DNA from 3 places in the Pseudarthrobacter sp. H2 genome. Region 2 is predicted to be linked to each of the others. Evidence: predicted binding sites of a transcription regulator. Region 2 holds the regulator's gene; each other region holds the start of a gene.
The links. Region 2 encodes LexA, which represses DNA repair genes until DNA is damaged. Its sites were predicted from a motif close to TCGAACANNTGTTCGA; they were not measured.

Region 1 (9,443 bases), 2.3 Mb from region 2:
ATCGCCGTTTCGCGGGCCTGAAGTGCACGTTCGCGCGGGCCGGTAACGGCCATTGCCGTCAAATCGCCGTGGCCTTCCATTCCCGGGCCCATTCCTGGGCGAGGACGGCATAGACCACTTCCGTGGCCCACCGGCCCTTGTAGTGCCACTTGTCCACCTGCGTTGACTCCAGCCGCATGCCGAGGCGTTCGCAGAGCGCGGCCGAGGCGGTGTTCAGGGCATCGAGCCTGGCCTCGATCCGGTGGAAGCCCAGCTCCTCGAAGCCGAGCCGCAGCAGTGCCCCTGCCGCTTCCGTGCCGATGCCTCTTCCTCGGGCTGCCGGGGCCAGGCTCCAGCCGATCTCGGCCTGCCCGCGGCCGGGGAGCCACTTGAGGACCACCTCGCCGAGCAGCCCGGGCGCGTCCGCGGCTTCGATGGCCAGGCAGACCCAGTCGCCTTCCCTGCCGAACGCGAAGTTGGCGTAGCGGCCTACCAGCTCCATGGACTGCGTGTAGCTCTTGGCGTCGCCGGGCAGGAACCGGGCGGTCTCCGGCAGCGAATGGTACGCGTGGTAGGCGTCCAGGTCCCCGGCCTCGAAACGGCGCAGCACCAGCCGCGCCGTGCGCAGGGGCAGGGGCAGCTGAAGTTCCCTCATGGCCCCACACTACCCATCGGCTGCTCCCCACCGGCCCCCTCGCCTCGCAAGCTCGGCCAGGGAACCCTGCCGGCGTGGGCCCAAACGGCCGTTTTCAGCCGTCAAGAGGGCCGTTACGGAGCAGCCGATGAACGATTGAGGATGAACGGCTGACGACGTCGGCGGTGGCCTCCGCGATCGCACGCTCCTCGTCGGTGGGCACCACCAGCACCGGGATGGCCGAGCCGGCGGTGGAAACCACGCGCGGCTCCGCGGAACGGACCCGGTTGGCCCCGGCGTCGAGCTCCACGCCGAGCGCGCCCAGCCTGTCCGCCACGAGCGCCCGGAACTGGTGCGAGTTCTCCCCGATCCCGGCCGTGAAGACGATCGCCTTGGCCCCGCCGACCGCGACGTGGTAGCCGCCGATGTACTTCGCGAGCCGGTAGGAGGCGACCGCGAGCGCCATCGCCGCCTTCGCGTCGCCGGCTTCCGCGGCCTCCACCACCGAGCGCATGTCGTTGTTCCCGGCGAGGCCCTTGAGCCCGGACTGGCGGTTCAGCATGGCGTCAAGGTCCTCCGGGGACCAGCCGGCCCGGCCGAGGAACACCAGGATGGACGGGTCGAGGTCGCCGGAGCGGGTGCCCATCACGAGGCCCTCCAGCGGGGTGAAGCCCATGGAGGTGTCCACGGACCTGCCGCCCTGGATCGCCGTGACGGAGGCGCCGTTCCCCAGGTGGGCGATCACGCCGTCGAACTCTTCCGGCGGAAGGCCCAGCAGCGCCGCGGCACGCTGCGCCACGTACGCGTGTGAAGTGCCGTGGAAGCCGTAGCGGCGGATGCCGTGGTTCGTGTAGAGCGAGTCCGGCACCGCGTAGCGCCAGGCGTGCTCGGGCAGGGTGCGGTGGAAGGCGGTGTCGAACACGGCCACCTGCGGCAGCTCCGGCCACTTCCTGGTGATCGCGCGGATGCCCAGCACGTTGGCGGGGTTGTGCAGCGGGGCCAGCGGGTTGAGCCGTTCGATCGCCCGGGTGATCTCGTTGTCGACCAGGACCGGCTCGGCGAAGCGTTCCCCGCCGTGCACCACCCGGTGGCCGACGGCGTCGAGCACGCGGTCCCCCAGCGCCTCAAGGATCGCTGCCCCCACCTGCCCGAGGGCCTCGGCATGGTCCCGGGGGCCCTCGATTTCGCCGTCGCCTTCGCCGCCGTTTCCCATCCCGATCTTCTCGACCAGGCCTTCGGCGAGCACGCTGCCGGCCTCGACGTCGCGCACCTGGTACTTGAGCGAGGATGAGCCGGAGTTGATGACGAGCACGAGCATGGGGCCTCCTAAGCCTTGGCTTCCACGGACTGTATTTTCGCCGGGTCCGGCGTTTCCGGCGTTTCCGCGGTCTGCGCCTGGATGGCGGTGATCGCCACCGTGTTCACGATGTCCTCCACGGTGCAGCCCCGGGACAGATCGTTCACGGGCTTGCGCAGCCCCTGCAGGACGGGCCCGACGGCGACTGCACCGGAGGACTGCTGCACCGCCTTGTAGGTGTTGTTGCCGGTGTTCAGGTCGGGGAAGATGAAGACGGTCGCCTGCCCGGCCACGGACGAGCCCGGCATCTTGGACGCGGCGATGGCGGCGTCCACGGCGGCGTCGTACTGGATGGGGCCTTCCACCGGGAGGTCCGGCCGGCGTGCCTTGACCAGCCCGGTGGCCTGCCGGACCTTGTCCACGGCCTCGCCGGAGCCGGAGCCGCCGGTGGAGTAGGAGAGCATCGCGACGCGCGGCTCCACCCCGAACTGGACCGCCGTTTCGGCCGAGGCGAGGGCGATGTCCGCGAGCTGCTCGGCGTTCGGCTCCGGGTTCACGGCGCAGTCGCCGTACACCAGCACCCGGTCCGGCATCAGCATCAGGAACACGGAGGACACGATCGTGACGCCCGGCCGGGTCTTCACGAATTCCAGCGCCGGCCGGATGGTGTGCGCCGTGGTGTGCGCGGCGCCGGAGACCATCCCGTCCACCACGCCGAGCTGGACCATCATGGTGCCGAAATAGCTCTCGTCCTGCATCACCTCGAGGGCCCTGGCCAGGTCCACGCCCTTGTGTGCCCGCAGCTCCGCATACTTCTGCGCGAAGCCGTGGCGGAGTTCCGAGGTGGCCGGGTCCACGATCCGGATCCCGGAAAGGTCGATGCCCTGGGTGGAGGCGACCTCGCGGACGTCGGCCTCGCGGCCCAGTACCGTGAGCTCGCAGACGTCGCGGCGGCGCAGGATTTCCGCGGCCCGCAGGATCCGGATGTCCTTCCCTTCCGGCAGCACGATGTGCCGGCGCTGCGAGCGGGCCCGCTCGATCAGCTCATGCAGGAACCGCAGCGGCGTCATCCGCTCCGGCCGCGGCAGGTGCAGCCGCTCCAGCAGTTCCGCCTCGTCCACGCGCCTGGACCACAGGCCCACGGCCGAGGCCACCTTCCGCCGGTGGCCGGACCAGATCTCGCTGCGCACCTCGGAGACCCGCTGGGCCGTGGCGTAGGTGTCCTCGGTGGCGGCAAAGACCGGAAACGGGGCCTGTGCGAGCAGCGAATAGATGTTGGCGTCGGGGGCCAGGCCGCCGGTGAGGATCAGCGCGGAGGGCACCGGGAACTCCGGCGACCAGGACGAGGCGAGGCAGGCGACCAGCACGTCCGCGCGGTCACCTGGAACGATCACCAGCGCGCCGTCGTCGAGCACGCCCAGGAAGTTGGCGACGCTCATGGCGGCCACCCTGACCGAGCGCACATCGCGCTCCAGATCGGGCAGCCCGGCCACCTGGCCCAGGGCCAGGGCGGAGGCCACCTCGCCCGTCGTCGGCCGCGCGATCTCCTCCAGTTCCGGCAGGACGTAGACCGGCCGGCCGGTCGCGCCGGGCCGGACCGCGGCCGCGATGCCCTCCAGGTCCGCCGGATCCGCACGGTTGACCATGATGGCCAGGAGCGTGCAGCGTGCAGCGAGGAGCTCCTTGCGGGCCACCTCGACGGCGTCGGCGGCCTCCGCCACGGTGCGCCCCTTCGCCCCCACGACGGCGACGACAGGGACCGCCAGGTTGTTCGCCAGCCGGGCGTTGAGGTCGAACTCGACGGCGGCGTCCTGGCCGGTGAGGTCGGTCCCCTCCACGATCACGACGTCGCAGTGCCGGGCGATCTCGGCGAAGATCTCCACGCAGCGGGCGTCGATTTCCTCGCGCTTTCCCTCGGCCAGCAGCCCGCGGACCTCGGCGAAGGTCAGCCCGCCGCGGCAACGGTCCTCCTCGAGCCCGAACCGGGCCTTCATCAGCGCCACCATGGGATCGGAGGCGGCGTCGGGGCCCGTGACCACCGGCTTGAAGAAGCCGATCCGGTCCGCATGCCGGTGGAGCATGTCCGCCAGGCCCAGGGCGATGAGCGACTTGCCGGAGCCCGGCGTGGTCGCGCTGACGTAGATTCCCTTGGCCATGGCCGCCCTTTGTAGTGATGTGTTGCTGCTCCGTCCCACCATACTTTCACTTGTCCGGGCTTTCACTTGTCCGGGCTTTCACTTGTCCGGCCGGGTGGTTCACCCGTGGAGGAGCCTGCTGCCCGGGTGGCCAGGGCCTTGGTCAGCGGGGTGTCTTCCCCGGCCTGCGCCGTGGCCGGCGTGGCCGGCCCGGGGAAGCCACTATTCTTCGGTGTTTCCACCGTCCAGACGGGCGCCTAAGTGGTTCGGCTGCCCGCAGCCAAGGTGCCCGCAACCAAGGGGGCGAGGGCTGATGCCAGGCCCGCGGCGTCCGGGACGAGACGGCGGCCCGTCTCCCGTGCCCGGTTCACGCGGCCCGCATGGAGGTCGTCGTCGATCAGACAGGCAACCAGTTCGAGCCGGCGGCCACCGGTTATCGCGGCAGACGAGGCCAGGCTCAGAACGGCGGCGCAGGCCGTTTCCCGGTCCTCACCGTCCAGGGCGCTGACAGCGTAATCGACCCGGTGCGGGAGCAGGACCAAAAACAGGTTCACGAATTCAAGGAAACTGGTCCGCGATTGAAGTTCCCCGGCCAACTCCTCTATCCGGAACCGGTCCAGGACTGGCGCCCGGTCGATGCGGGCCCGGTTCCGGCGCGGCACTGGTTCCCGCGGCTGGTCCCCCTCCGCCGCCCAGGGGGTTGATCCGGGTATCCGCCCGTGCGGCCCCGGGACAAAGGAACTGCCGTCCGCGGCGACAGATGAGGTGAAGGCCCGGAGCTTACCCGTGGCTGATTTCAGGCTGATACCCATGATGTCCATCCTTTCGCGTTGGCAGTACGGCCCGGATCTCTGTCCGCCCGAACGCCGGGACTCCATCCGGTTGTGCCTGCAGAGAGGTGCCGGTGAGTCCAACCTAGGGTGAGGAGCCGGCCCGGTCACGAGTGGCCGCTACTGGATATCGATGTGCCACCACCCGCACGGCGGGCCGCCACTACGGAACACCCGACCCGGCCTTGGGGCCGACAGACGGGACTCCCTGGACTTCCGGGGCGTGGATTCCGGCCGTGTGTTCCCTGCCAAGGACAGGTCTTCGACGGGGTCCCCGACGTCGATGTAAGGATGGCATTTCACCAGTCGGCTGGGGATGAAGGGCTCACTGGGTCTTGACAGAAGGCACCCAAATGGGATTACCTAATGAACATTCGGTAAATAAAGCTGGAGGCAATGACGCATGGCTGAAGTGAGCATTTCCGGTGGCACCCACCCCATCCTGCAGGACGACTATGCCTCCGAATGGATGGGCATCGAAGTGCTCGCACTGGACGACGGGCATGCCACCCTGCGCATGACGCTCCGCCAGGAAATGCTGAACGGTTTCGGGATGGCCCACGGCGGAATGATCTTCGCCTTCGGCGACACCGCGTTCGCCCTCGCCTGCAACCCGGCGAAGCCGCAGCCCGGCGAGGAAGACTCCATCACCGTTGCTTCCGGCGTCGACATCAACTTCCTGAAGTCGGCCTTCCGCGGCCAGGTGCTCACCGCCGTCGCCAACCGCCGCGCGAGCACGGGGCGCAGCGGGCTCTACGACGTCCAGATCTACGCCGCGGACCCCGCTGGCCCGGCGGCCTCCCTCGCGGCTCCGGCCGCGACCGTCCCAGGCGAGCTCCCCGCAGACATCCTCCCGGGCGAATTGATCGCCGAGTTCCGCGGCCGCAGCCGTACCATCTCCAAGAAATAGAAACAGGGAACCCCAGATGACCCAAGAAACCGTCGCCGCCCCCAGTGATGCCGTCCTGGACCGCGAGGAAACCATTTCCCGCGATGAGCTGGAGGCGCTGCAGCTCAGCCGCCTGCAGCACACCCTGGCGTACGCCTATGACCGCGTCCCCCTGTACAAGCGCAAGTTCGACGAGGCCGGGGTCCACCCCACGGACCTCCGCGAGCTCTCCGACCTTGGCAAGTTCCCCTTCACCACCAAGGAAGACCTCCGCCTGGAGTACCCCTTCGGCATGTTCGCCGTGCCGCAGCACGAGGTGGCCCGCATCCACGCCAGCTCCGGCACCACCGGCCGCGCCACCGTGGTGGGCTACACCAAGAAGGACCTGGCCGACTGGGCCAAGCTCGTGGCCCGCTCGCTGCGCGCCTCCGGCGTCCGCCCGGGCATGAAGGTCCACAATGCCTACGGCTACGGCCTGTTCACCGGCGGGATGGGCGCCCACGCCGGCGCCGAAGCCCTGGGTTGCACCGTCATCCCGATCTCCGGCGGCCAGACCGAACGCCAGATCACGCTCATCCAGGACTTCAAGCCCGACGCCATCCTGGCCACCCCCACCTACCTGCTGACCATCGCCGACGCCATGGCCAAGCAGGGCATCGACCCGGCTTCCACCTCGCTGAAGTACGCCGTCCTGGGTGCCGAGCCGTGGACCGAGGAAATGCGCCACGAGCTCGAGGTGACCATGAACATCAAGGCCTGTGACATCTACGGGCTCTCCGAGGTCATGGGCCCGGGCGTGGCCGGCGAGGCCGTGGAAACGCAGGACGGCTGCCACATCTGGGAGGACCACTTCCGCCCCGAAATCATCGACGCGTTCAACCCCGCCGTCGGCGTGGACTCGGTGCTGGGCGACGGCGAACACGGCGAACTGGTCTTCACCTCGCTGACCAAGGAAGCCCTGCCGATCATCCGGTACCGCACCAAGGACCTGACCCGCCTGCTGCCCGGCACCGCCCGCCCGGCGCACCGCCGCATGGGCCGCATCACCGGCCGCAGCGACGACATGATCATCCTGCGCGGCGTGAACCTGTTCCCCTCGCAGATCGAGGAAATCGCGCTGCGCATCCCGGAGCTGAGCCCGCACTTCCAGCTCGAGCTCACCCGCCCCGAGGGCCAGCGGATGGACCAGCTGACCGTCAGGATCGAGCGCCGCGAATCCGTCACCCCCGAGGGAAGCACGGCAGCCGCCCGCACCCTCACCGAGCAGATCAAGATCCACGTCGGGTCGTCCTGCACTGTCGACGTCGTGGACCCGGGCTCGCTGGAGCGCTCCAACGGCAAGCTGCGCCGGATCTACGACATGCGTCCCAAGGCCTGACCCTGAATTTTGCGGTGACCATGCCCCGGCGGCTGAATCCGGCGCGGACCCTGGTCCTGGCCGGGGCGCGCCTGGCGATCTCCAGCCTGCACCGCTCCGGACTCCATCGCCTGATGGCATCAGGTTGCCATTAATGGGCAACCGGTTGCCACCTGTGATCCAAGTCGCTATTCTGGATGGACAGCCCACCTAACGGTCGGTCATGTCATCCAGAACAGGACAAGCAATGACGCAATCCCCCTCGCTTTCTGAGACCCCCCTCCACACCACAGCGCCCCACCCGGAAGTTCCGAAGACGGAACTTCGCCGGGCCGGTTGGGCCGGCTTCATCGGCACCGTGCTCGAGAACTACGACATGGTGGTTTACGGCGTGGGCACCGCCATCATCTTCAACACGCTCTTCTTCCCCAACGTCACCCCCGCCGTCGGCTTCATCGCCAGCTTCGGCGCCTATGCGGTGGGCTTCGTGGCACGGCCGATGGGCGGCCTGTTCTTCTCGCGGTACGGCGACAAGATCGGCCGCAAATTCGTCCTCGTGGCCACGCTGGCACTCATGGGAACCGCCACATTCGCCATGGGGCTGCTGCCGACGTATGCAAGCGTGGGCATCCTGGCCCCGATCCTCCTGACCGTGCTGCGGTTCATCCAGGGCTTCGGCGCCGGCGCGGAAATGGCCAGCGCCGTGGTGCTCCTGGCTGAGTTTGCGCCCAAGGGCAAGCGCGGAGCCATGACCTCGCTGGTGTGGGCCGGTGCAGCGGTAGGGTCCGTGTTCGGCTCCCTGGCGTGGATCCTGGTACAACTGCTGCCCAAGGCAGACCTGGAATCCTGGGGCTGGCGGCTTGTGTTCCTCTCCAGCGCCCTCGTGACAGTCGCCGCCTACCTCATCCGCCGCAACATGAAGGAATCCCCCGTCTTCGCCGAACTGAAGCGCGAGCAGATGGATGCCGCCTCCCCTGTGGCCGAGGTACTGAAGAAGGGCCGCCGGCCGCTCCGCCAGGTCTTCCTGATCAACATGGGCACGCACGCGCACTCCTACATCTATCAGGCGTTCCTGGGCACGTTCCTGATTTCCGTGGTGCAGATCGAGAAGTCACTCATCCCCCAGATGCTGGCCATGGGCGGACTGTTCGCCATCCCCGCGGCGCTGCTGGCCGGACGCGCCACGGACCGCTGGGGCCGCAAGCCGGTCAACGTCTTCATCCTGGCCTTCCTGTTCCTCTTTTCCTTCCCGGCATTCTGGCTCAGCAGCACAGGCAACGTGTGGCTGATCGCCCTGGTCTACGCCGTGGGCTTCACCTTCGCCGTGGAGGGCGGGATCGCCTCACAGTCGGCCATGTACGCGGAACTCTTCGGTTCCAAGTACCGCTACGCAGGCGTGGCTATCGCCCGCGAGTTCTCGGCAATCTTCGGCGGCGGTATCGCCCCGATAATCTGCTCAGCCCTGCTGGCCTGGGCCACGAACTCCTACTGGCCGATTGCCGTCTACATGATGGTCATCGTGGGAATCTCCCTGGTTCAGGCCGTCAAGACGCCGGAGACACGGGACCGAGACCTCACCCTGGAAGAGAACGCCAACTAAATCCGGGTACGATAACTCCGGAATCTGCGGTGGGCCGCCCGCGGCGGCCCACCGCTTTTCCAGCTTAACCTGATTTACCGAACGTTCGTGAGAAAATAGCTGGTATGCCCTCCACAGCAGCAACCACGAAGCGCGGCCGTCCCGGCTATGACCAGAAGTCGGTGCTGACCGTCGCCGTCGACGTCTTCAACCGGCACGGTTACGACGCCACCTCGATGGGCATCCTGGCCGAAAACCTAGGCATCTCCAAGTCCGCCATCTATCACCATGTGCCATCCAAGGGCGATCTGTTGAAGCTTGCCCTTGAACAGGCCCTCGGCGGTCTCGAGTCCGTCCTGGAGCGGCCGGAGGCGCTCACCGGCACGGCCGAAGCCCGGCTGGAGTTCGTGCTCCGGGAAACCATCGCGGTCCTCGTGGACCGACTGCCGTTCGTCACGCTGCTGCTGCGCCTGCGCGGGAACACGGAGATTGAACGGGACGCCATGGAGCGCCGGCGCAAGTTCGACCACAAGGTCGCGGCCCTGATTTCCGCGGCCCGCGACGAGGGCTCGCTGCGCCAGGACATCGACCCCCGCACGGTCACGCGTCTGCTGTTCGGCATGATCAACTCGATCGTGGAGTGGTACAAGCCGGGCGGGTCGCTGTCGCCGGAGAAGCTGGCCGACGACGTCATCACCATGGCGTTCAACGGCCTGCACATCCCCCGCTGACCCCTCCCGGCG
Region 2 (9,443 bases):
GGCCAGGAGCTGCTGGCACGGCACCCGGAGGCCGAGTGGTTCATGGACTACCGCAACGGCGACGGCTCGCTCTCGGAAATGTGCGGCAACGGCGTCCGGGTTTTCGTGCACTTCCTGATCGCGGAGGGCCTGGTCGATCTGCCGGCCGGGAAGTCCTTGACCATCGGCACCCGCGGCGGGGTGAAGACGATCGTCCGCACGGCGGCCGGCTACGCAGTGGACATGGGCCCTTGGGAATTCATTTTCCCGGGCGAGGCTATCGCCCGGGCCATGGATTCGCTGGTCAGCGCCGCGGGGCTGGAAGTGGCCAGGCCCGCGCTCTCGGTCAGCATGGGCAACCCGCATACGGTCGTGGCCCTCGCCGAACCGGCAGAGCTGGAAGCGACCCAGCTGTTCACCGCACCGCACGTTGACCCGGCGCCGCCGCACGGTACGAACGTGGAGTTCGTTGTGCCGTCCGAGCCGCTGGTCCACGACGGCATGGGGACCATCACCATGCGGGTGCACGAGCGGGGAGTGGGGGAGACCCAGTCCTGCGGCACCGGCGCCTGCGCCGCCGCCGTCGCGATCCGCCACTGGGCCGGCCAGGGCGCACCGGACGCCTGGAACGTCCACGTGCCCGGCGGCGTCGTGAGTGTGAAGTTCTTCCTCGGCCCGGAGGGGCACGAGCACGTCGAGCTCAGCGGCCCGGCCGTGATCGTCGCTAGCGGGACGCTTTCCTGACCCGCAGGATCCGGAAGGACTTCGAGGTGCTCTCCCGGGTGACCGTGAAGCTGGAATCCAGCTCGGCCGCCAGCCAGCGCTGAAGCGAATCCGAGCCCAGGTTCTTCTGCACCACCAGCCAGGCAGAGCCGCCGGGGGCGAGCCGGGGCAGCCAGAGCAGCAACAGCGCGTGAAGCTCATCCTTGCCGATCCGGATGGGCGGGTTGGACCAGACCGTGTCGAAGCGAAGCTCCGGGTCCACGGCGTCCGGAGTGCTGGCCGTGACATTTCCCAGCCCCAGCAGGGCGGCGTTCTCGTTCGTCAGCGCCACGCAGCGCTCATTGACATCCACCGCGTACACCTGGGCGTGCGGCGCCCGCAGGGCCATGGTCAGCGCGACCGGCCCCCAGCCGCAGCCGATGTCGAGCAGGTTTCCCTGCGGTGCCGGGGCGGGCGCCTCGGCGAGCAGGACGGCCGTCCCCTTGTCGATGCCGTCCGGGCTGAAGATCGCCGAGGACGTCTGCAGGTGGCGCGTCTCGCCGGCAAGCTCCACGGTCAGTGGCTTGCGGGTGAACGGCCCGGCGGGCTGGGCGCTGAAATAGTGTGCGGACTCCATAACTGGCCAGATTAGTTGGCCCGCGGCCCCGATGGGAAACCGGGGCACGGGCGGATCAGAGCGGTCTGCTAGGCTTAAACACATGATCTTGAACTTCAAGTAGCCGGCACGGGTTTCAACCACACGGCCTGAAACCCGTCCCCGCAGCGACGCAGGTTGATACCTTCCGCTCGGCGCCCCCGCAGGGAACTCACAGCAGTGACGTCACCGGTCCGGCGCGCCTTTCACTTGGAGTCCCGTAATGCTGACCGCATAAATTCTTTCACCCCATCGGCGCCTCGCGCCGCACCACCTTTCCCTTCCGCTCCGCATTGGAGCCCACCCTGCCGGCGCCGCCGCAGGCATTCCAGGAGGCCCGGATGACCTCCAGCCGTCAGCCCAGCGCGAATACCGCGCCACACAGCATCAATCGGCACTATTCTGAAAGTGCCGAACCTTCAAAGGAGACCATGACCAGTCAGCCCAACACCGGACCCGATTCAGCAGCCTCGGACATGAGCCCCGAGGAAATCCAGGCTGTTATCGACCGGATCCTCTCCAAGGACACCCCCGCCCGGACCACAGGCCGCAGTACCGGCCCGGATGACGACGGCGCCGACCCCAGGACCGTGCTCGGCAGGGCCCAAGCGATCTCCGGGCTGGCGGAGGAACACGGCAGCTACGACGGCGACCAGCAGGACCTCGAGGAACGGCACGCCCTGCGCCGTACCGCCGGCCTGTCCACCGAACTCGAAGACGTCACCGAAGTCGAATACCGCCAGCTGCGCCTGGAGCGCGTCGTGCTGGCCGGGCTCTGGACCGAAGGCACCCTCGCCGACGCCGAGAACTCCCTGCGCGAACTCGCAGCCCTGGCCGAGACGGCCGGCTCGGAGGTCCTCGACGGACTCGTCCAGCGCCGCCAGAAGCCCGATCCGGGCACCTTCCTCGGCTCCGGCAAGGCCCAGGAGCTCAAGGACATCGTGATGTCCACCGGCGCGGACACCGTCGTGGTCGACGCCGAACTCGCGCCCTCCCAGCGCCGTGCCCTCGAAGACATTGTCAAGGTCAAGGTCATCGACCGGACGGCCCTGATCCTGGACATCTTCGCGCAGCATGCCAAGAGCCGCGAGGGCAAGGCCCAGGTCGAACTGGCCCAGCTCGAATACCTGCTCCCGCGCCTTCGTGGCTGGGGCGAGTCGATGTCCCGACAGGCCGGTGGCCAGGTGGGCGGCGCCGGCGCCGGCATGGGCTCGCGCGGTCCCGGTGAAACCAAGATCGAACTGGACCGGCGGCGGATCCGTACCCGGATGGCCAAGCTGCGGCGCGAAATCGCCGCGATGAAGCCGGCCCGGGAAACCAAGCGGGCAAACCGCCGTCGTAATGCCGTCCCCTCGGTGGCGATTGCCGGATACACCAACGCGGGCAAGTCCTCCCTGCTGAACCGGCTGACCGACGCCGGCGTCCTGGTGGAGAACGCCCTGTTCGCCACCCTGGACCCGACGGTCCGCAAGGCCGAAACCGCGGACGGCCTGGGCTACACCCTCGCCGACACCGTGGGCTTCGTCCGCTCGCTGCCCACCCAGCTCGTGGAGGCATTCCGCTCCACCCTGGAAGAGGTCGCCGACTCTGATCTGATCCTGCACATCGTGGACGTCTCCCATCCCGATCCGGAGGGCCAGATCGCCGCTGTCCGGGCAGTCTTCAGCGAAGTCGACGCCCGCAAGGTCCCGGAAATCATCGTCCTGAACAAGGCCGACGCCGCCGATCCCTTCGTGATCGAACGCCTCAAGCAGCGCGAACCGCGCCATGTCGTGGTTTCCGCACGCACCGGCGAGGGCATTCCGGAGCTGCTGAAGGCCATCAGCGAGGGTATTCCCCGGCCCAGCGTGAAGCTGGAACTGATGATCCCGTACAACCGCGGTGACCTGCTCAGCAAGCTCCACGAAACCGACGCCGAGATCCTCAGCCTCCAGCACGAGGAAACCGGCACCAGGGCCGTGGTGATGGTGCGCGAAGGCTTCGCCGCTGAACTGGATTCGTTCATCAGCAATGACTGACGCGGTGACCGGGGCTGATGCGCCCGGACCTGATGCGCCCGCACCGGATGCGCCCACACCCGACGCGCCCGCACCCGACGGCGGCCCGGCCGGCGAGCGGTTCGTGATCGAACTGCTCGACCGGGCGGTGTCCGGCATGGGCGGGCAGAGCCGCAGCGGCCAGCACGAAATGGCGCGGCAGGTGGCGAACGCGATCGACACCGGTGACCATCTGCTGGTCCAGGCCGGAACCGGCACGGGAAAGTCCCTGGCGTACCTGATTCCGCTGATCGCCCACTCGCTCGTCAGCGACAAGCCCACCCTGGTTTCCACCGCAACCCTGGCCCTGCAGACCCAGATCGTGGGCCGCGACCTGCCCCGGCTGCTCAAGACCATCACCCCCGCCCTCGAACGTCCCGTCAAGGTCGCGCTCGTCAAGGGCCGCTCCAACTACGTCTGCCGGCACAAGCTCGAGGGCGGGTTCCCGTCCGAGGAGCCCTCCGAAGGCCAGCTGTTCTCCCTCGGCGAGGACACGTCCGTGCCGCACTTCGCGGCGGCCCTGGGCGGCCCGTCCTCCCAGCTGGGAAAGGAAATCGTCCGGCTGCGCGAATGGGCCGAGGACACGGCCACGGGGGACCGGGACGAACTCGTGCCCGGTGTCACGGACCGGGCCTGGCGGCAGGTCTCCGTCACCTCGATGGAATGCCTCGGCGCGCAGAAGTGCCCGCTCGCGGCCGAATGCTTCAGCGAACTGGCCCGGCAGAACGCCGCCGACGCCGACGTCGTCGTCACCAACCATGCCATGCTCGCCGTCAGCGCCTTCGAAGGCCTGGCCGTGCTCCCGGACTACGATGTCGTGGTCGTGGACGAGGCCCACGAGCTCCAGGACCGGGTCACGGGCGCCGTGTCCGGCCAGCTTTCCGTGGCCATGGTGCACGCCGCCGCCTCCGGCGCCCGCAAGCACACCGGCATCACCGTGGACGCGCTGAACAACGCGGCCGCCCACCTCGAACTGGCCATCGAAGGCGCGCCCAGCGGCCTCCTGCCCAACGGGCTCAACAGCGAACAGCTGGACTGCGTCGACCAGTTGCGCGATGCCTGCCGCGCGGCCCTCTCCGATTCCAAGGGGGACAGCGCCAGCACGCCCGACGGCGGCCGCCAGCTCGCGCGCTCGCGCCTCATGGTCATCCTGGAACTCTGCGAGCGGCTCCTGGCCGCCCGCGAAAACCGCGAGGTCGTGTGGTTCTCCCGCAACAGCACCTTCGACCCGGCACAGGGATACTCCCCGCCGGACGAGAGCGCACCGGCGCTGATCAACGTGGCACCGCTCAGCGTGGCCGGGCGGCTGCGGGAAGGGCTGTTCGCGGACCACACCGTCATCCTGACCTCTGCGACGCTGGCGATCGGCTCCGCTTTCGAACCGACTGCCGGAGGCCTCGGACTGGTGGGCCCCGGCGCGCCCAGCTGGACCGGCGTCGACGTCGGTTCCCCCTTCGACTATCCGAAGCAGGGCATCCTCTATGTCGCCAAGCACCTGCCCAAACCCGGCCGCGGGGCTTCGCCGGAAGCCCTCGACGAGCTCGAGCGCCTGATCCGGGCCTCCGGCGGCGGAGCGCTGTGCCTCTTCTCCTCGCGGCGCGCCGCGGAGGACGCGGCCGAGGCAATGCGGCCCCGGCTGGACATGGACATCCTGTGCCAGGGTGATTCGACCATGACCGGGCTCGTGCGGCAGTTCGGCGAGGAGCCGGACACCTGCCTGTTCGGCACGATGTCCCTCTGGCAGGGTGTCGACGTACCCGGCGACTCCTGCCGGCTCGTGGTCATCGACCGGATTCCCTTCCCCCGGCCGGATGATCCGCTGATGACCGCCCGCTCACGGGCCGTTGCCCAATCCGGCGGCAACGGTTTCATGTCCGTGTCGGCCACCCATGCCGCGATCCGGCTCGCCCAGGGGGCCGGCCGGCTGATCCGTTCGACGACGGACAAGGGCGTGGTGGCGGTGCTGGATTCGCGGCTCTCCACCGAACGCTACGGAGCCTTCCTCCGCGCCGCCTTGCCGCCGTTCTGGCCGACGACCGACCCTGCGGTTGCCCTGGCGGCCCTGGAACGGCTGTCGAAGGAGTCCCGGCAGGCTGCCACGTAGGCGCAGGCGGCCGGCGGGCCGGCCGGGAACGGCCGGGAACGTTCGGCGGCGGCCTAGAGGGAGCGCAGGACCGAGACGACTTTGCCCATGATGACGGCGTGGTCGCCGAGGATGGGCTCGTACTGGGTGTTCTGCGGCAGCAGCCAGGTGTGGCCGTCGCGCTGGCGGAAGGTCTTGACCGTTGCCTCGTCATCCAGCAGCGCGGCAACGATTTCGCCGTTGAGGGCGTCACTCTGACGCCGGACAACGACCCAGTCGCCGTCGCAGATGGCGGCGTCGATCATCGAATCGCCGGCCACTTTCAGCATGAAGAGTTCGCCGTGGCCCACCAGTTGGCGCGGCAGCGGCATGACATCCTCCACGACCTGGTCGGCGAGGATGGGGCCGCCGGCGGCGATCCGCCCCACTAACGGCACCATGGCGGTGTCCGTGGCGCTGGCGAGCTCCGAAACGGACAGCCCTCCCACGGTCCGCAGGCCGCTGGATTTCGCCACACCGGAAATCCCGGTGGTCCCCTCGTCGAGGGTCAGCGGCATGAGCACCTCCATGGCGCGCGGACGCTTGGGATCGCGCCGGAGGTAACCGAGCTTCTCCAGCTGTGAGAGCTGGTGCGTGACGCTGGACAGGCTGGCGAGCCCGACGGTGTCGCCGATCTCGCGCATGGACGGCGGATATCCCTTGTCCGTCACGGACCGCTGGATGGTTTCCAGGATCTTCTTCTGCCGGACGGTGAGGCTTTTGGGTGCCCGGGCCGGCTGGGGACCCCGCTGGGTGGCCCTGCCGCCGGTGGCTTGTGCTGCCATGTTCGCCAACGCCTTTCCAATCCGCCCGGCCGCCGTTCCGCGGTGGCCGGGATCTTCCGGTCTGAATTGTCAGACCCTGCTGATCAACTACTGCTGATCAACGGCTGGGTTCAACTATTGGGTTCAACTGCTGCTGATCAAATACTGGGTTCAACTCCGGAAGAGCTTGTTCTGTCACTCAAACGTAGGCCAGCCGGACCGGATTTTCAAACATTTGTTCTAGCGAGTCTCGACAATGTTCGTCAATAAGTGCTAAAACAGAACCAGCAAAGTTCGAATATGTATTCGATTGGCTGAGGCCAAAGCAGAGGTAGACGTTCGGCAACACGTTCGAGGGCAGGCTGCCTGGCGGCAGCGGCACCGTATGGTCCAGGAGGGCTAAGTTCATGTCAGCATCAGGCGCGTTTCACGACACATTCGGCCAGTACGATCCATCCGAACAGGTTCGGTCCTTTGGCAGCCACGCTCCGGCGGCGCCGGCCGCTGCCCCCGGTGCCAGGCAGGCCCCGCTCCGGCTGACCCGCCGGGGCAGGTTCATCTTCTTCGGCCTTCCGCTTATCCTGCTGGCCGCCCTCATTCTCTCGTTCAGCGGGTTCCTCAACGCCCCCGCCAAGGCGGCGGACTCCGCATCCGAGCTGTCGCTGACGCCTACCGTGTCCGTGACGGTCCAGGCCGGGGACTCCCTGTGGGCCATCGCCGGGGCTGTCGCACCGGAGCGCGATCCCCGGGACGTCGTCGCGGACATCGTCCAGCTCAACAACCTTGACGCAGCGCGCGTCATCCCGGGCCAGCAGCTCTTCGTACCGTCCAAGTAGCCCGGCTCCCCAAGCATCGGCAGCCCCAAAAGACGGGGCCGGGGCGTCACAGTTTCAGGGCCCGCCGCGGCCTCACTTAAACTGTTGAGGTGACTGACCAGTTAGAGCGCCTCAACCGACTTCCCCTCCGGACCAATCTGCGCGGCCTGCGCCCGTACGGGGCGCCCCAGCTGGACGTCCCCATCCTGCTCAACGTCAACGAGAACACCCATGGTGTCCCGGCCGACGTCCAGGCGGCCATCTCCGAAGCCGTGACGGCAGCGGCAGTGGGCCTGAACCGGTATCCGGACCGCGAATTCACCGAGCTGCGCGAAGCGTTGGCGGAGTATCTCGGCCACGGACTGGGCGCGGAGAACATCTGGGCGGCCAACGGCTCCAACGAGGTGCTCCAGCAGATCCTCCAGGCCTTCGGCGGCCCGGGCCGCACTGCTCTGGGCTTCCCTCCCACATACTCCATGTACCCGCTGCTGGCCGCCGGCACGGACACGGAATACCTTGTGGGCGTGCGCGCCGGGGACTACGGTCTGAGCGCGGAATCGGCAGCACGCCAGGTGCGCGAACTCCAACCCAACGTCGTCTTCCTGTGCTCCCCGAACAACCCCACCGGCACCGGCCTTGGCGTCGACGTCGTGGAGGCCGTCTACGCCGCCGGTGAGGCCAGCCAGACCATCGTGATCGTTGACGAGGCCTACCACGAATTCGCCCACGACGGAACGCCCAGCGCGCTCACGCTGCTGCCGGGACGGGAGCGGCTCATCGTTTCCCGGACCATGAGCAAGGCCTTCGCCCTCGCCGGCGCGCGGCTGGGGTACATGGCCGCGGCACCCGAAGTGACCGACGCCCTGCGCCTGGTCCGCCTTCCGTACCACCTCTCGGCGATCACCCAGGCCACGGCCCTGGCCGCCCTGCACCACCGGGTGGCGCTCATGGCCGACGTCGAGGACATCAAGCGCCAGCGGGACCGGATCGTCTCCGAACTGCAGCGGATGGGCCTCAAGCCGGCCGCTTCCGATTCCAACTATGTCTTCTTCGGCGGCCTCGAGGACCCGCACGAGACCTGGCAGGGGCTGCTGGACGCGGGGGTGCTCATCCGTGATGTCGGCATTCCCGGCCACCTGCGCGTGACGGCCGGAACTGAGACGGAAACCACAGCGTTCCTCGAGGCCCTCGAACGCATCCTGACCGGCCGCGCAGCGCTGCAGGCCTAGACTTAAGCCTTGGACAGGACCACTGCCAGGCTGCCCAGCACCATGCCTTCTTCCAAAGGAAACACCCACATGAGCAACACCGGATCAACCGCTGCCGAGGGCCGCACCGCACGGATGGAACGGACCACCAGCGAGTCCTCCGTCCTGGTCGAGATCAACCTGGACGGCACCGGCGTTTCGGACATCAGCACCTCGGTGCCCTTCTACGACCACATGCTGACGGCACTGAGCAAGCACTCCCTGATCGATATGACGGTCAAGGCCACCGGCGACACCCACATCGACGTCCACCACACGGTCGAGGACGTCGCCATTACCTTCGGCGAGGTCCTGCGCACCGCCCTGGGCAACAAGGCCGGCATCCGCCGCTTCGGCGAGGCCACGGTGCCGCTGGACGAGGCCCTCGCCCACGCCGTCGTCGACGTCTCGGGCCGCCCCTACCTGGTGCACGCCGGCGAGCCGGCCGGCCAGGAATACCACCTGATCGGCGGCCACTTTACGGGCTCGCTGACCCGCCACGTCTTCGAGGCCATCACCCTGCACGCCGGCATCTGCCTGCACATGAACGTCACCGCCGGCCGGGACCCGCACCACATCGTCGAGGCCCAGTTCAAGGCCTTCGCCCGCGCCCTGCGCTCGGCCGTCGAGCCCGATCCCCGGGTCAAGGGCATCCCGTCCACGAAGGGCGCACTGTGACCGGCCCGGACATCCGGGACGGGGCCGTCATCAATCCCGAGGCCGGCCGGAAACCCGCGTCGCCCGAGGGCAAGCCCACCGTGACGGTGCTGGACTACGGCTCCGGCAACGTCCGCTCGGCCGTCCGCGCCCTGGAACGGGCGGGGGCCGAGGTCATCCTGAGCTCCAAACCGGAGGATGTCCTCAACGCCGACGGCCTCGTCGTCCCCGGCGTCGGCGCCTTCGAAACAGTCATGAACGAACTCAAGGCCGTCGACGCGATCCGGATGATCGGGCGCCGCGTCGCCGGCGGCCGGCCTGTGCTCGCGATCTGCGTGGGACTCCAGGTGCTCTTCGAGGCCGGCGTCGAACATGGCACCGAAGCCGAAGGCATGGGGGAGTGGCCCGGCAAAGTGGAGCTGCTGCCCGCCGACGTCGTCCCGCACATGGGCTGGAACACGGTCGC
Region 3 (9,443 bases), 1.7 Mb from region 2:
GGAGCAGTCCTGGTCGACGGGCTTCCCCCCTCCTCGCCCGGATCCGGGGCCCGGGATCCGGCGGCTGCGGCGCTGGTGCTCGCCGTCCACAGCGGGCCCGGCGCCGGCACGGTCGTTCCCCTGCGGCGCGGCCGTTTCCGGATCGGGCGCAGCGGGACGGAGATCACCATCCCGGATGCCGAGCTGTCCCGCGAACACGCACGGCTGGACGTATCGGATGCTGCCGTCCGCATCGTGGACCTGAACAGCGCCAACGGGACCACCATCGACGGCAGGAGAGTGCGGGAGGGCGCGGTGACAACCGGCTCGCTGATCCGTTGCGGCAGCTCCACGATGTCCCTCATCTTCGACGGCGCATCGCCGCCATCCGGCGCCGCCGATTTAGGGATGGCGGCGGGATCCAGCGTCGCCGAGGCCCTTGTCGTCAGCAACACCGCGGCCGTCAGCAACCGGACGGCCCTGGTCCTGGCCGCGGGCCTGCCTTTGGTGATCGGAATCGGGCTGGCACTCCTGACGGGGATGTGGATGTTCCTGGCCTTCACCGCCGTCTCCGCGGTGACACTCCTCGCGCCGGTCGCCTCCGGACGCCGGCAGCGCCGGGAGCTGAAGAGCGCTGTCGCGGCGGCAGCGGAACAGGACGCGGAACGACGACGGCGGGCGGCGCCGTCCGCCGCAGGCCTCGTCCTCCACGGTGCCTTTATGCAGGCCGCCACCCCGCATCCTGCAAACGAAGGCGCGCCGGCATGGCTGCGGCTCGGTTTGGCCGAGCAGGCAGCGAATATCCGGCTGGAACCGGCCGCTCCCGGCTTCCTGGCGCCCCCGCTGGGCCTGATGCCCCTGATGCTGGACCCCTCCATCGCCGTCACCACCATCCGCGGCCCGGAACCGGCGGTGGCGGGGCTGGTCCGGTCCTTCATCATCCAGCTCGCCTGCTATCCGCTCGCCCGGCACACCCGGGTCCTCATCCACGGCTCACCGGAGTCGGAACCCCTCGCCGCCCGGTTTCTGCCCGGCGTGACACTGTCAGGCCATGCGCCTGCCGTGGCAGCCTGCCTGAACGCCGGTCCCGGCGAGGGCTACGACCGGGGGCTGCTGATCATCCTCGACGGTGCCGGGGCAATGCCGGCTACCGGGAGCGCGGCTGCCCGCGCCTCCCTGCGCGCATCGGCCGCCTCCCATGGCTGGCAGGTGATCGATTGTTCAGCGGGAGCGCGCCCCGCGGGAACGCACCCCGTGCCGGACGCGAGCATCGTTCTTGACGGGCGCACCGCCCGGCTCTCCACCGGCCGCGACGAGTCCAGCTTCGTTCCTGACCTGGTCCCCCCGCTGGTCTTTGACCGCTGCTGCCGCCGGCTCGGATCAGCCGGGCGCGCCGTCGACGCTCCCCCGCCGGCCATCCCCGGCGCCTGCGCCCTGGGCGAAGTCCTTCCGCTCTCGGCTGCCGGCATTTCCCGCCGCTGGGCAAACGCCCGCCGCACACCCGGGCTTCCTGTTCCTGTCGGCACCGGCCGATCAGGACCCCTGATCATCGACCTCCAGACGGACGGTCCCCATATCCTGGTTGCCGGCACCACCGGCTCCGGGAAATCGGAATTCCTGCGGACGCTCACGGCAGGCCTGGCCGCCAGCTACCCGCCGGACCGCATCAACCTGCTCTTCATCGATTTCAAGGGCGGCTCGGGCCTCGGGCCGTTGACCGGGCTGCCGCACTGCGTCGGGATGCTCACGGATCTGGGAACGGATGAGGTGGAACGTACCCTGGTCTCCCTGCGCGCCGAAATGCGGCGCCGCGAGGAGCAGCTCGCCGCCGCACAGGCCCCCGACCTCACGGCGTACGAGGCCGTGGATCCCCCGCTGCCCGCCCTCCCCCACCTCATCCTGGTCATCGACGAATTCAGGATGCTGGTCGAGGAAGCGCCGGCCGCATTGTCCGAACTCATGAGGGTAGCGGCGATCGGGCGCTCATTGGGGATACACCTGATCATGGCGACCCAGCGCCCGCAGGGTTCGATCACCGCCGATATCCGGGCCAATGTCACCAGCCGCGTCGCCCTGAGAGTCCAGTCAGACCTCGAATCCCTGGACATCATGGATTCCAGGCTCGCCGCAGCCATCCCCAGAGCCAGACCCGGCCGCGCCTTCCTGGTCCGGGGTACAGAGGCGCCGGAGGAGTTTCAGACGGCCACGCTCGCCCCCGCCCCGCCGCGCCCGGACGGAGGCACGGTGAGGGTATTCCCGGTCCGGGAATACCTCGCGCATCCGCAGACCGGCGCGGTGGCCGATGAGGACACCCCGGGCGCCGAGGACGCCACGCCGGCTCCGGCGCACGCGGCTGCGCCGCTGGTCGAGGAGCTGTCCCTGCTGTGGGCGGCGCTGGACGGCATCCCGCCACGCCGTCCGGTGGCGGACCCGCTCCCCCCAGTGCTGCCGTTTCCCCCGGCCGCCTCGGACTCGGACGCCGCGCTCCCGGACGCGCCCGCCGGGACTGCAGGCCACGGTGCGGCCCGGCAGGGTACAGTCCGGCCGGGTGCGCCCCGGCAGGGTGCGGTCCGGCAGGGTGCGGTCCGGCTCGGATGGGTGGATATTCCGGAAGAACAACGGGTCGCCGAGCTGCGCTGGCATCCGGCCGGACACGGACACCTTGGCCTGATCGGCGGCGCCGCAGGAACTGGCGACGCCGCCGTGGCGCTGGCAGTGGATCAGCTGCTGGCCGGGGAGGACGGCCCCCACCTCTATCTCCTCGACGCCGGCGGTGCCTTCAGCGCGGCAGCAACCTCGGCGAGAGTGGGAGCTGTAGCAGGCCTGCACGAACTCCGCCGGGCAGCGCGGGTGCTGGAACGCATTGCGGAAGAAGTGACCCGGAGACTGGGCACCCCCGCACCCGATGACCCGCCGCCCCTGGTCCTCGTCATCAGCGGCTGGGGATCGTGGGCGTCAGCAATCCGCTCCGGCCCCCAGGCCTGGGCCGAGGACCTTCTCCACGACATCGTCCGGGACGGCCCGAAGGCCGGGGTCACTGTCCTCGTCTCCGGCGAGCGCGAACTGGCGACCGCCCGGTTTTTCGGGGCCATCCCCAACCGGGTCTACTTCCCCGCCGGCACCACCGAAGAAAGCCGGCTGGCGTGGCCGCGGCTGCCGGCGCTGGAGGCCGGTTCCCGGCCGCGTTGCCGTTTTCGGCGCCTTCGTGACGGACCGTTTGTCCGGGGGCCACGGCTGCCAGCTGTTCGAACGGCCCGCGCCGGCCGGCCGGAACGTCACCGGACCGTCCACAGACGGCAGCGCCCTGTCCAGCCGGCCTTTCCGGGTCGAAGCCCTGCCCCCGCTGGTTACCGTCACCGAGGTCCTCGCCCGGCTCAAGCCGGACCCCGGACCCAGCCGTCGTGCGTTGCGCACGGGCCGCTCAGTAGCACCGGGAGGCGACCCTCCCGCGCGGTATGCCGCAAACATACCGCTGCGCATCGGGGTCGGCGGAGATGAACTGCAGCCATTCACCGTTCCCCTGCCCGGTGGCTGCGTCCTTGCCGTCCTCGGCGGGCCGGCCTCGGGCAAGAGCACCCTGCTGGCAGCCCTCCCCGGCCTTAATCCGTCCCCCCGGGACTGGCTGGCGCCGGGCCTGGGGTCAGACCCGGCCACGTTCTGGGCGGACACCCTGGCCCGGGCCCTGGCCGGCGAGGTAGCCCGGGACGCGATCCTCATGGCCGATGATGTTGACCTGCAGCCGGCCGAAACCAACAGGCGGCTGCACGAACTGAACGGCCTGGGCTGGACCGTGATCATGACGGCGGGCTTCGGTCCGGCCCTTCAGCAGCGGGTGCCCCTCGCGCTCGGCGCCCGCAGCCTGGGAAAGGGGATCCTGATTTGTCCGCGCAGCCTCACGGACGGAGACCTCTTCGGAGTACGGTTCGAACCGGAGCACGGCCCTCCGCCGGGGCGTGCCGTCGTGATCTCGGACGGTCGCGCCGCAGCGGTTCAACTGGCGTCGGCGTAGGCGTCCGGAACCTCTGCCCGGCGGGCCTTCGATGACTCCGCTACAGGGCCGGCGGCGCGCCGCCAGCCCTGGAAGCGAAGGCAATGACGCGTTTGTCGAACAGCAGCACTATCGCCGCGGCGGCCGGCAGGAGCATGGCCAGCCCCGCCAGGGGGTACCCGCCGGTCAGGGTCGGGAAGCCGATCGTGAGTGCGAAGAGTTGGGCCACGAGGGCGCCGGCCCTGGGCCAGCGGTAGCCCCGGAAGAGGAAGCGGGCCACGGCGATGAGCCAGGCGGCAAACGCCAGCAGCAGCCCCAAAGTGAAAACGGCGCCCCAGAACGAGAGCACCGGAGCCCCTGTCAGGAGCTGGATTCCGTACCAGAGAGCCGCGGCCAGCAGTGCTGCTGCTTCAAGGGAAACAATGATGGAAATGACCAGGACGCCGGCGGGCCGGGCGGCTCCCTCGGCGGGCGGACCGCCGCCGGGTACTCCCGCCGGCACGCCGGGGGGCACATCTGCCGCTTTGTCCCCGGGCACACCGGGGGCCCCGTCCGCGGAATCGCCGGCGGAATCATCGGCAGGATCGGAGGCGCTCACCGGGGGTCTTGACACACTGGCACCCTACCGGACATAGTCGACTAAATGTGCGGCCGCGGCCACTCAATGTGATGCATCGCTCACGATCCCACGGCATCTTGCAGTCAATTACCCCTTGTTTACGAGGCGTTAACATGACACGCTTAATCCAGATGACCGAGGGGGCCCGAAGGCCCCCTTTCTTATGAAGCCTTTAGTGAATAATTTCACAAAGGCATTTAACGCGTTCCCACGAAATGGAGTGACACATCAGCATGGATTGGCGTAACCGCGCAGCGTGCCTTGACAAGGACCCGGAGCTGTTTTTCCCCGTAGGCAACACCGGTCCCGCGCTCCTGCAGATCGAAGAAGCAAAAAGCGTCTGCCGGCGCTGCCCCGTCATTGACACGTGCCTCCAATGGGCCCTCGAATCCGGCCAGGACGCCGGCGTCTGGGGCGGCATGAGCGAGGACGAGCGCCGTGCGCTCAAGCGCCGCGCAGCACGGGCCCGCCGCGCCTCCTGATCCTCTCGGGGACAAGGCTCGAGCGGCCAACGCCCGTTCGGCTTCGGCAGTATGCAGCAATGGCCGCAGACCATCTGGTCCGCGGCCATTGCCCGTTAATAAGACAAACCCCCTCCTGGCGTCAGCCGGTGCCCGAGTCGCGCGGCATCACCGACCAGCTTCATCATATTGTCGGTGCCTCCTGATGTACTGAGTGTGTGGACAGCAGAACAGCGTGGAGTGCCGGAAGCAGGGAGGCCCTGGCGGCCGTCGCCGCGTCCGCTGCTGTGCTTGCCGCCTTCGCCGGCGCGGACCGCCCGGCTCCGCCCGGCGCAGACCCCCTCCGGAACGCCGACCCGCTGCGGGATCTGGCGGACGATTGCCTGGACGGACTCGCCACTGTGGCCCGGCTGGAAGCCCGGACCGCGGCGCTGAAGGTGAGGCTGGCCGCGGAATACGTGCAGGCGGCCAGGGCCCTGGCCTCCCCGGCGGCGTCCCCGCAGGAACGCACCGCCCAGGAGATGGCCGTGGTCGCCGAGGTCGCCTGCGTCCTGACCGTCAGCGAACGGACCGCCGGAGCCCTCCTGTCCGAATGCCGGGCACTGACCACGGCGCTGCCGCCGACCCTGACGGCCCTTCAGGCCGGGACGATCTCCTGGCAGCACGCCCGGATCATCGTCGAGGAAACCACCAGCCTGGATCCCGCCGGAACGGCCGCGCTGGAATCCCACTTCCTGGACCCCGACGCCTCGAACCCCGCCCGCGGGTGCCAGGCCGGGGAACTCGTCCCGTCCCGGTTCCGGGCCAAGGCACGCACCTGGCGGGAACGCCACCACCCGGTCAGCATCGAAAAACGCCACACCAAAAGCGCCGAGGACCGCCGGGTCGACTACACCCCGGACCGGGACGGCATGGCCTGGCTCTCCGCCTACCTCCCGGCCGACACCGCCACAGGGATCCGGGAACGGACCACCGCCGCCGCCCGCGCCCTCCAAGGCCCCCACGAGGCCCGGACCCTCACCCAACTCCGCGCCGACATCACCGCCACCTGGCTCCTCACCAGCCACACCACCGGCACCGGCACCACCGGCGGAACGGCCGACGGCGGCACCGGCGCCGGCGGGTGCACGGCCGAGGGTGTCCCGTCCCCGAGGGCGCAGGTCCTGATCACCGTCCCGGTCCTGTCCCTCCTGGGCGCCACCGACGAACCAGCCACCCTGGACGGGTACGGGCCGATCCCGCCGTCCATGGCCCGCCGCCTGATCACCGACGGCGCCGACTCCTTTTACCGCGTCCTGACAGACCCCCGCGACGGCGCCCCGCTGGAAATCGGACGGAGCAGCTACCGCCTCACGAAAGCCCAGCGTCAATGGCTGCGCCTCCGCGACGGCAGATGCCCCTTCCCCGGCTGCAACAACCACTCCCTGGACAACGACGCAGACCACCTCCTGGCCTGGGCCGACGGAGGCACCACCGGCATCTCCAACCTCGGCCAACCCTGCCCCAGACACCACCGCCTCAAACACAACTCCGCCTGGAAACCAACCGGAGCCAGCAAGGACAACCCACCAGGGTGGACCTCCCCGTCAAGACGGCACTACCCCAGCGAACGCCAGGACTGGGAACCACCCCACTGGCCACACCACATCCTGACCACAGACACAGGCCCGGACCAAGGCCCGCCCGCAGACCCAGGACATTATCCGGACCCGCCGCCAACCGGGCACCCCTGCCAGGACCCCGGCCAGGATCCCGGACCGGAACTGCCCCCCGACCCCTTCCCCGAATGGCACTCCTTCACCGACTGGCACCAATTCCCCACCGCAGACACGGACGATCCGGGCCGGCCAGCGCCCCTCCACGACCCCTTCCCGGAATGCTGCCTGTTCCAATGAGACCGACCGGCCAGTTGGGGGCCGTTTCAGCGCGGTTATCCAACCAAGTTGGTGGCATGCTTCCTGCCGTTTGAGCGCTGGGCCGCGGAGGACAGGATCAACCGGGCCGCGAAAGCATCCGGTCATTGGGCTGGAATTTAGCTGTCCATACAAAAGGGTCGGCCCACTCGAAAGACTTGTTAATTCATGGTGTTAATTCATGGCCGTCTAACCACCGGCCGGAGAACGCCCGTTCAGCGGGTGGCCAGGCTCAGGACAATCTGGACTGCGGTTCCGTTGCCCTCCCGGGCCTTCCACGCAATGGTCCCGCCCAGCTCGCTGGTCACCAGCGTGCGGACAATCTGCAGCCCCAGCCCCTCCGTGTAGGGCGTTTCGGGGAGGCCCACGCCGTCGTCCTCCACCGTCACCGTGAGCAGCTCCTCGCCGGTTTCGCTTTCAGAGCGGTCGGCAATCAGCCAGACCGTGCCGGTCCGCCCTTCCAGCCCATGCTCGACGGCGTTGGTCACCAGTTCGTTGATGACCAGGGCCAGCGGGGTCGCGAAGTCGCTCGGCAGTTCGCCGAACAGCCCCGAGCGCTGCGTCTTGACCTGCTGCGAGGGCGAGGCAACTTCGGCTGAGAGCCGGAACTGCCGCCCGATCAGCTCGTCGAAGTCGACGCTCTGCGCCAGCCCCTGGGACAGCGTCTCGTGCACCAGCGCGATGGTCGCCACGCGCCGCATGGCCTGCTCGAGCCCCTGCTTCGCCTCGTCGCTGACCATGCGGCGTGACTGCATGCGCAGCAGGGCCGCGACGGTCTGCAGGTTGTTCTTGACGCGGTGGTGGATCTCGCGGATCGTGGCGTCCTTCGTGACAAGTTCCATTTCCCGGCGCCGCAGCTCGGAGACGTCGCGGCAGAGGACAAGCGCCCCGAACCGCTGCTGCTCGTCGCGCAAGGGAATCGCCCGCAGGGACAGACTGACCCCGCGGGATTCGATCTCGCTCCGCCACGGCATCCGGCCGGTGACCACGAGGGGCAGCGTTTCGTCCACCATGCGCCGGTCCTTCAGGAGCCCGGCGGTCACTTCGGCCAGGGACCTGCCCTCGAGGGACTCGCCGTCGCCGAGGCGGCGGAAGGCAGAAACGCCGTTGGGGCTCGCATACTGGACGATCCCCTCGGCGTCGAGCCTGATCAGGCCGTCACCCACGCGCGGCGCGCCGCGGCGCGACCCCGTGGGCGAGGCGAAGTCGGGCCACAGCCCGAGCGTGCCCATGCGCAGCAGATCATAGGCACACTGCCGGTAGGTGAGCTCGAGCCGTGACGGCATCCGCGAGCTGGAGAGATCCATGTGGGAGGTCACGATTGCGAGCGTCCGGCCGTTGCGGACCATCGGCACGGCCTCCACCCGCAGGGCCATGTCGCTGCTCCAGTTGGTCTCGTTGGAGCGCTCGATCATGCGGCTCCCCCATGCCTTCTCGACCAGCGGCAACAGGTCCGACCTGATCCCCTCCCCCACGAAGTCGGCGTGGAACACCGTATGCGTGGTGGAGGGGCGGACGTGGGCCAGCGCCACGTAACCGAGCTCAGGGTGCGGAAACCACAGCGCCAGGTCGGCGAAGGCAAGGTCGGCGACCATCTGCCAGTCGCCGACCAGCAGGTGCAGCCACTCGGCATCCCCCGGCCCGAAATCAGCATGCTCCCTGATAGGGTCCGTAAAGATAGCCACAGCACCTCCATTTGCGACGCACGGCGGGCAGCGGGATGCCACCCTAGCGTCGGACGATTGACCTCAAGAGCCTCAATGCTACCGACAGCGAGGCCATGTCATCCGCTTCGAGGGCGTTGACCTCGTCGAACATGCTCTGGGCCCGGCCCAGCTGCTCGATGTTCTGGCCCTCCCACGCCAGCAGCCGTTCTTCGGCAGGCGACCCCGCGGGGGTCGACTCCAGCACCGCCGTCGTCATGTCCAGGACAGTGGAGTACAGGTCATCGCGGAGGGCCGCACGGGCCAGGGCCTGCCAGCGGTCCTTCCTCGGCAGCTTCGTGATGCGTTCGAGCAGGGAATCGGCATGGAAGCGGTTGAACACCGTGTAGTAGACATGGGCGATGTCTTCCACGGGCTCGGGGCTGACGCGGACGATCTTGGCGATATCCAGCAGCACGAAACTCTCGAACAGCTCCGCCCACCGGTGTGCCAGGTCTTCCGGCAGTTCCCAGCCCCGCGCCTTCTCGAGCCATGCGGCCACCCTGGCATGGTCGTCGCCACGCAGATAGTCCAGCAGCCGGGCCCGCATGGGGTCCATCAGCGGCTTGAACTCCGCCACGATCTCGGCGATCGGACGGGCGGTGTTGCCCTGGCTGAGCAGCCAGCGGACTGCCCGGTCCAGGAGCCGGCGGATGTCCAGGTGGACGGTGCTCCAGTGTTCGGTCGGGAACGACGCCGGCAGCTCGTTCAGTTCCGCGACCATGATGTCCAGCTCGTAGACCTCGCGGAGCGCCACGAAGGCCTTGGCGACGGCGGCCT

Region 1: ACQCSZ_RS01225 (hotdog fold thioesterase) is a predicted target of LexA. The motif match lies at 5,126-5,141, and genes of this name have one in related genera.
Region 3: ACQCSZ_RS03985 (DUF222 domain-containing protein) is a predicted target of LexA. The motif match lies at 5,094-5,109, and genes of this name have one in related genera.

What each region holds. Positions count from the first base shown of each region.
Region 1 is NZ_CP189594.1:249,772-259,214, reverse strand. It holds gene ACQCSZ_RS01250 (GNAT family N-acetyltransferase) at 59-634, opposite strand; gene ACQCSZ_RS01245 (acetate kinase) at 729-1,931, opposite strand; gene pta (phosphate acetyltransferase) at 1,940-4,066, opposite strand; gene ACQCSZ_RS01235 (hypothetical protein) at 4,129-4,287, opposite strand; gene ACQCSZ_RS01230 (hypothetical protein) at 4,303-4,857, opposite strand; gene ACQCSZ_RS01225 (hotdog fold thioesterase) at 5,279-5,785, shown strand; gene ACQCSZ_RS01220 (AMP-binding protein) at 5,802-7,142, shown strand; gene ACQCSZ_RS01215 (MFS transporter) at 7,369-8,721, shown strand; gene ACQCSZ_RS01210 (TetR/AcrR family transcriptional regulator) at 8,826-9,431, shown strand.
Region 2 is NZ_CP189594.1:2,589,315-2,598,757, reverse strand. It holds gene dapF (diaminopimelate epimerase) at 1-723, shown strand, start outside; gene ACQCSZ_RS12265 (class I SAM-dependent methyltransferase) at 704-1,318, opposite strand; gene hflX (GTPase HflX) at 1,768-3,354, shown strand; gene ACQCSZ_RS12255 (ATP-dependent DNA helicase) at 3,347-5,476, shown strand; gene lexA (transcriptional repressor LexA) at 5,530-6,279, opposite strand; gene ACQCSZ_RS12245 (hypothetical protein) at 6,458-6,667, opposite strand; gene ACQCSZ_RS12240 (LysM peptidoglycan-binding domain-containing protein) at 6,666-7,094, shown strand; gene ACQCSZ_RS12235 (histidinol-phosphate transaminase) at 7,184-8,302, shown strand; gene hisB (imidazoleglycerol-phosphate dehydratase HisB) at 8,372-8,998, shown strand; gene hisH (imidazole glycerol phosphate synthase subunit HisH) at 8,995-9,443, shown strand, end outside.
Region 3 is NZ_CP189594.1:845,680-855,122, reverse strand. It holds gene ACQCSZ_RS04005 (FtsK/SpoIIIE domain-containing protein) at 1-3,477, shown strand, start outside; gene ACQCSZ_RS04000 (hypothetical protein) at 3,386-3,988, shown strand; gene ACQCSZ_RS03995 (hypothetical protein) at 4,029-4,406, opposite strand; gene ACQCSZ_RS03990 (WhiB family transcriptional regulator) at 4,820-5,068, shown strand; gene ACQCSZ_RS03985 (DUF222 domain-containing protein) at 5,266-6,942, shown strand; gene ACQCSZ_RS03980 (sensor histidine kinase) at 7,176-8,645, opposite strand; gene ACQCSZ_RS03975 (NAD-glutamate dehydrogenase) at 8,689-9,443, opposite strand, start outside.